One region of the Streptomyces sp. NPDC002994 genome, then DNA from elsewhere that is predicted to be linked to it. Evidence: predicted binding sites of a transcription regulator. Region 1 holds the regulator's gene; the other holds the start of a gene.

The links. The regulator HrcA, encoded in region 1, represses chaperone genes, less so after heat shock. The targets are predictions, from matches to a motif close to TTNGCACTCNGNNNNNCNGAGTGCNAA.
Region 2: a site for HrcA is predicted at 1,922-1,948, ahead of groES (co-chaperone GroES). Genes of this name have one in related genera too.

What each region holds. Positions count from the first base shown of each region.
Region 1 covers NZ_JBEXNQ010000016.1:62,254-65,662, forward strand. Annotated here, with positions in the region: gene ABZX79_RS22200 (nitronate monooxygenase) at 1-270, opposite strand, end outside; gene dnaJ (molecular chaperone DnaJ) at 446-1,579, opposite strand; gene hrcA (heat-inducible transcriptional repressor HrcA) at 1,580-2,596, opposite strand; gene ABZX79_RS22215 (MBL fold metallo-hydrolase) at 2,817-3,409, shown strand, end outside.
Region 2 covers NZ_JBEXNQ010000008.1:224,309-227,717, reverse strand. Annotated here, with positions in the region: gene ABZX79_RS13270 (polysaccharide deacetylase family protein) at 102-1,019, shown strand; gene ABZX79_RS13265 (polysaccharide deacetylase family protein) at 1,016-1,870, shown strand; gene groES (co-chaperone GroES) at 2,096-2,404, shown strand; gene groL (chaperonin GroEL) at 2,499-3,409, shown strand, end outside.

The DNA.
Region 1 (3,409 bases):
GGCGAGCTGGTGACGGTAGACCTCGACGGAGGCCGGGTCGGCGTGGCTCGGCTGCGGCATGAAGAGATTGACGCCGAAGGGGCGGCTCGTAAGCCCCCGCAGCTGCTTGATCTCCTCGTACATGCCGTCCGCGGTCTTGTACCCGGCGGCAAGAAACCCGAGACCGCCGGCCTCGCAGACGGCGGCGACGAGCTGAGGACTGGAGGCGCCGCCCGCCATGGGGGCCTGCACGATCGGATAACGGCAAAGATCGGTCAGTGCGGAGGACATGAACGCATAGTTTCATGCCCTCCGCACTGCACCGAATCGAGGCTTCGGCCGTCTCGGAAGCGAGCGCCCAGCGCCCGTTGAAGGCGTCCTTCAGGCGCGAGAAAAGACCCTGCTGCCCGGGCTGACCCCACCTCCCGGGGACAACCCCCGGACCCCCGGCCAAGCCCGCATGCACCTACCGCCCGTTGAAAGCGTCCTTCAGCCGCGAGAAAAGACCCTGCTGCCCGGGCTGGAACTGACCCGTGGGACGCTCCTCGCCGCGCAGCTTCGCGAGCTGGCGCATCAGGTCCTCCTGCTGCGGGTCCAGCTTCGACGGAGTCAGCACCTCCACGTGCACGATCAGGTCGCCGCGGCCTCCGCCCCGCAGGTGCGTGATGCCGCGCCCGTGCAACGGGATCGACTGCCCCGACTGCGTGCCCGGACGTACGTCGATCTCCTCCACCCCGTCGAGCGTCTCCAGCGGGCACTTCGTGCCCAGCGCGGCCGCCGTCATCGGGATGGTGACCGTGCAGTGCAGATCGTCGCCGCGCCGCTGGAACACCGCGTGCGGCAGCTCGTGGATCTCGACGTACAGGTCACCGGCGGGGCCGCCACCGGGGCCGACCTCACCCTCGCCCGCGAGCTGGATCCGCGTGCCGTTGTCGACACCGGCCGGGATCTTGACCGTCAGCGTCCGGCGCGAGCGCACTCGGCCGTCACCGGCGCACTCCGGACACGGAGTCGGTACGACCGTGCCGAAGCCCTGACACTGCGGGCACGGCCGCGAGGTCATGACCTGGCCCAGGAAGGACCGGGTGACCTGCGAGACCTCACCACGACCGCGGCACATGTCACAGGTCTGGGCCGAGGTGCCGGGCGCGGCGCCCTCGCCCGAACACGTCGTACACACCACAGCGGTGTCGACCTGGATGTCCTTCGTCGTACCGAAGGCCGCCTCGTTGAGGTCGATCTCCAGCCGGATCATCGCGTCCTGGCCGCGGCGCGTGCGCGAGCGCGGGCCGCGCTGCGACGCCGTACCGAAGAAGGCGTCCATGATGTCCGAGAAGTTCCCGAAGCCACCCTGGCCGAAGCCGCCGGCTCCGGCGCCCGCCTGCGAAAGCGGGTCGCCGCCGAGGTCGTAGACCTGCTTCTTCTGCGGGTCCGACAACACCTCGTACGCGGCGTTGATCTCCTTGAAGCGCTCTTGCGTCTTGGGATCGGGATTCACGTCCGGGTGGAGCTCGCGCGCCAGCCGCCGGAATGCCTTCTTGATCTCATCCTGGGAAGCGTCGCGGCGTACGCCAAGTACGGCGTAATAGTCGGTGGCCACTTACGACTCCGCCAGGATCTGTCCGACGTAACGTGCCACTGCGCGTACCGCTCCCATCGTTCCGGGGTAGTCCATGCGGGTCGGTCCGACCACGCCGAGTTTCGCGACTGCTTCGTCGCCCGAACCGTAGCCGACTGCGACGACGGACGTGGAGCTGAGCCCTTCATGGGCGTTCTCGTGACCGATTCGTACAGTCATGCCTGAGTCCGTTGCCTCACCCAGCAGCTTGAGAAGCACGACCTGCTCCTCAAGCGCCTCCAGCACGGGCCGGATGGTGAGGGGGAAATCATGTCCGAAGCGCGTGAGATTGGCGGTGCCGCCGATCATCAGACGCTCCTCGGTCTCCTCGACCAGAGTCTCCAGGAGGGTGGAGAGGACCGTCGAAACGGTGCCTCGGTCCTCCTTGTCGAAGGAGTCGGGAAGGTCCTGCACCAGCTGCGGTACGTCCGCGAAGCGGCGCCCGACGACCCGGCTGTTGAGCCGGGCGCGCAGGTCCGCCAGGGACGTCTCGCCGAAGGGTGCCGGACAGTCGATCATGCGCTGCTCGACCCGGCCGGTGTCCGTGATGAGCACGAGCATCAGGCGGGCGGGAGCCAGCGCGAGCAGTTCCACGTGCCGCACCGTCGAGCGGGTCAGCGACGGGTACTGCACGACGGCGACCTGCCGGGTCAGCTGCGCGAGCAGCCGGACCGTACGGGCCACGACGTCGTCGAGGTCGACCGCTCCGTCCATGAAGTTCTGGATGGCGCGGCGCTCGGGCGACGACAGGGGCTTGACGCCGGCGAGCTTGTCGACGAAGAGCCGGTAGCCCTTGTCGGTGGGGATGCGGCCGGCGCTCGTGTGCGGCTGGGCGATGAAGCCCTCGTCCTCCAGGGCGGCCATGTCGTTGCGCACGGTGGCCGGTGAGACACCGAGCTTGTGCCGCTCGGTGAGCGCCTTGGAGCCGACGGGCTCCTCGGTGCCCACGTAGTCCTGGACGATGGCGCGCAGCACCTCAAGTCTGCGTTCGCTGAGCATCTCGCACCACCTCCAGCTGGTCGGTCGTTCTGTGTCCTCGGCGCTGTGTCCTCGGCGTCTGCTTGGCACTCACCGCGGGGGAGTGCCAGCAGTCCCCGCCCAGTGTACGGCGGGCGGGTACGCCCCTAGCAAGGGCGGCCGGTCACGTTACCGCGCCAGTCACCGCGCGACGGCCCTGTTCAGCGGGCGCCTGCACCGGGGATGGGTCTAGCGTCGGGGTATGGACCTCAGTTGGGAAGAGGCAGGCTGGGAGCGGCTCGCACTGGGCGTGGGACGGCGGCGTATGCCCGTCTGGGACGCGACGGTGGGCCTGGTGGCCGGGGGTGACGGCGGGGCGCTGCTCATCGACACAGGGGCGACGCTGCGCGAGGGCGCGCAGCTGCGCGCCGAGGCGCAGCGCCTTTTGGGCCCCGGCCGGAGAGTGACGCACATCGCGCTCACCCACCCGCACTTCGACCACGTCCTCGGCACGGCGGCGTTCGCGGGAGTTGAGGTGTACGGGGCGGTCGGCATCGACGATCTGCTGCGGCGGGGCCGGGAGGCGCTGCGGGACGACGCGGTGCGGCACGGTGTCGACCGGGGCGCGGCGGCGGAGGCGGCGGACGTACTGGTCGCGCCGCACCACACGGTGTGCGGCGAGTGGACGCTGGACCTGGGCGGCGGCCGCCAGGTGCTGCTGGCGAACATCGGCCCCGGGCACAGCGGTCACGACCTGGCGGTGCTGGTGCCGGGCGACCCCGAGGTCGTCTTCTGCGGCGACCTGGTGGAGGAGTCGGGCGCCCCCCAGGCGGGCCCGGACGCCCACCCCACCTC
Region 2 (3,409 bases), on a different contig from region 1:
AGCCGGGGGACGGTGCGCGCCCGGTCGCGGTGTCGCCCCGACGACGGTGTCGTGCGCTGACAGGATCCATCGCCATGCAACTAGTACGACAAAAGGAAGAAATGATCTGGAAAGGGGGCAGGCGGGCCCGTATGGTCCTGGCGGCCCTCCTTGTCGCCGCCATCGGCTCCGCGTGCCCCACCGAGCCCGCCGACATGCCGGAGCCGGGTACGCCGCGGGCTGCCGCACCCGCCGCCGGCCAGGAGCAGGCGTACCGGCAGGGGCCCGCCCGGGATCTGGCCGGGTACGCCGAACGGCTGCGGCGCGCCCAGACCGTGCGCGTCGCCGCCGCCAAGAAGTGGGGACTCGCGCAGCCGCCGCTGGCCGCACCCCCACCGCCCGCCGTGAAGCCGAAGATCACCACGCGCAAGGGCTTCGGGGCGGGGCGCGGGCTGCCGCCCGTCTTCACCACCGTCCCGGTCGAGGAGAGGGTCGTCTTCCTGACGATGGACGACGGCGCGGAGAAGGATCCGAAGCTGCTGCGGATGATGACTGAGCTGGGCATTCCCTACAGCGCGTTCCTCAGCAACTACCTGGTGCGTGAGAACTACGGCTATTTCGAGCGGATGCAGGCGCGCGGCGTGTCCCTCCACAACCACACCCTCAATCACCGCTACATGCCCGGCCTTTCCTATGCCCAGCAGAAGCGCGAGATCTGCGGAATGCAGACCGTCATCCAGAAGCGGTACGGCAAGCGGCCCCGGCTCTTCAGGCCGCCGTACGGCAACTACAACGCCGACACCCTGCGCGCCGCCCGCTCCTGCGGCATCAAGGCCGTGCCCCTGTGGGCCGCCGAGGCGTTCCCCGACCGGATGGAGTGGCGCGAGTGGGACCGCGACCTGCATCCCGGCGACATCATCCTCACGCACTTCCGCGGCAAGGAGCAGTGGAAGGGCACCATGCCGGACATGATCCGGCGGGTCATGAAAACGGTCACCGCCAAGGGTTACGCCGTCGCCAGGCTGGAGGACTACCTGTGAGGCCCGCGCACCGGCTGCTGGCCGGACTGCTGGCGGTCGGTGCGCTCGCGCTCACCGGATGCGCGCAGTCCGTGGACCCGATCGAACGGCTCGGGAGGAAGGCGGTGCGCAGCGTCGCGCCGAAGGCGCGGGTGGCGGAGGAGGCGGCCACCGGGGCGCACGGCGCACCGGCCCCGCGCGCCGGGGCGTACGCGCGGTGGGGGCTGCGGGAGCCGCTCCGTCGGGCGCCGGCGCCTCCGGTCCGTAAGCCGGCCCGGCCTTTCGTGGTGGACCGCGTACCGACCCGCGACAAGGTCGTTTTTCTTACCTTTGATGATGGTGCCGAGCGGGATCCGGAGTTCGTGCGGATGGTCGACGAGCTCAAGCTGCCGATCAGCATGTTTCTGACGGACAGCGTGGCCTCACCGGGGTACGACCACTTTGACCGGCTGAGGCGGGCGGGCGGCGGCCTCAGTACGGTGCAGAACCACGCGGTCGGCCACGTCTACCTGCCCGGCCTCCCGTACGCCGGACAGCGCGCCCAGATCTGCGGCCAGCAGGACCGCCTGGAGGCCCGCTTCGGCGCGCGGCCGCGGCTCTTCCGGCCGCCGTACGGGGCGTACAACAACCAGACGCTGCGGGCGGCGGGCGACTGCGGGGCCGAGGCGGTGGTGCTGTGGGGGGCGTCGATGCAGATCAACGACCTGCGGTACGCGCACGGCGACCGGCTGCGGCCGGGCGACATCGTGCTCGCGCACTTCCGGGGGCCCGGCGAGCTCAAGGGCTCGACGATCACCGAGATGACGTCGCGGATGCTGCGCCGGATCCAGGAGCAGGGCTTCGCTGTGGCGCGGCTGGAGGACTATCTCTGATGCGGCGCCCGGGGCGCAGGCGCGTTCGTCAACACGTACGGCGGCGTTGGATTGGCACTCCGCTTGACCGAGTGCTAACCGCGTCATAGTCTCGGCGTTGGCACTCTCCAGTGGGGAGTGCCAACAGTAGCGACGGGCAGGTCCGGCACCCGCGACGACGGAACCACCTGGTCGCCACCCAAAATCAGTTAACCCCGTGAGATCTCCGAAGGGGGAGACCGGACCGTGACGACCACCAGCTCCAAGGTTGCCATCAAGCCGCTTGAGGACCGCATTGTGGTCCAGCCGCTCGACGCCGAGCAGACCACGGCCTCTGGCCTGGTCATCCCGGACACCGCCAAGGAGAAGCCCCAGGAGGGCGTCGTCCTGGCCGTGGGCCCGGGCCGCTTCGAGAACGGCGAGCGCCTGCCGCTCGACGTTTCCGTCGGCGACGTCGTGCTGTACAGCAAGTACGGCGGCACCGAGGTGAAGTACAGCGGCGAGGAGTACCTCGTCCTCTCGGCTCGCGACGTGCTCGCGATCATCGAGAAGTAGTTCGCCCGAAGATTGCTTTTGAACTGCGCCCCTGGCCCCCAGCGACAGCCGGGTGGCCCGGGGCGCATTTCGTTTGAGAGGACAGAGAAGCTCCATGGCGAAGATTCTGAAGTTCGACGAGGACGCCCGTCGCGCCCTCGAGCGCGGCGTCAACAAGCTTGCCGACACGGTGAAGGTGACGATCGGCCCCAAGGGCCGCAACGTCGTCATCGACAAGAAGTTCGGCGCCCCCACCATCACCAACGACGGTGTCACGATCGCGCGCGAGGTCGAGCTCGACGACCCGTACGAGAACCTTGGCGCCCAGCTCGTGAAGGAGGTGGCGACCAAGACCAACGACATCGCGGGTGACGGCACCACCACCGCCACCGTGCTGGCCCAGGCGCTGGTCCGCGAGGGCCTGCGCAACGTCGCCGCCGGTGCTTCCCCGGCCGCTCTGAAGAAGGGCATCGACGCCGCGGTCAAGGCGATCTCCGAGGACCTCCTCGCGAACGCCCGTCCGATCGAGGACAAGTCCGACATCGCCGCCGTGGCCGGGCTGTCCGCCCAGGACTCGCAGGTCGGCGAGCTCATCGCCGAGGCGATGGACAAGGTCGGCAAGGACGGTGTCATCACCGTCGAGGAGTCCAACACCTTCGGCCTGGAGCTCGACTTCACCGAGGGCATGGCCTTCGACAAGGGCTACCTCTCGCCGTACATGGTGACCGACCAGGAGCGTATGGAGGCCGTCCTCGACGACCCGTACATCCTGATCCACCAGGGCAAGATCGGCTCGATCCAGGACCTGCTGCCGCTGCTGGAGAAGGTCATCCAGGCCGGCGCCTCCAAGCCGCTGCTGATCATCGCCGAGGACGTCGAGGGCGAGGCCCTGTCGACCCTGGTCGTCAACAAGATCCGTGGCACCTTCAACGCCGTCGCGGTGAAGGCCCCCGGCTTCGGTGACCGCCGCAAGGCCATGCTCGGCGACATCGCCACCCTCACGGGTGCGACCGTCATCGCCGAAGA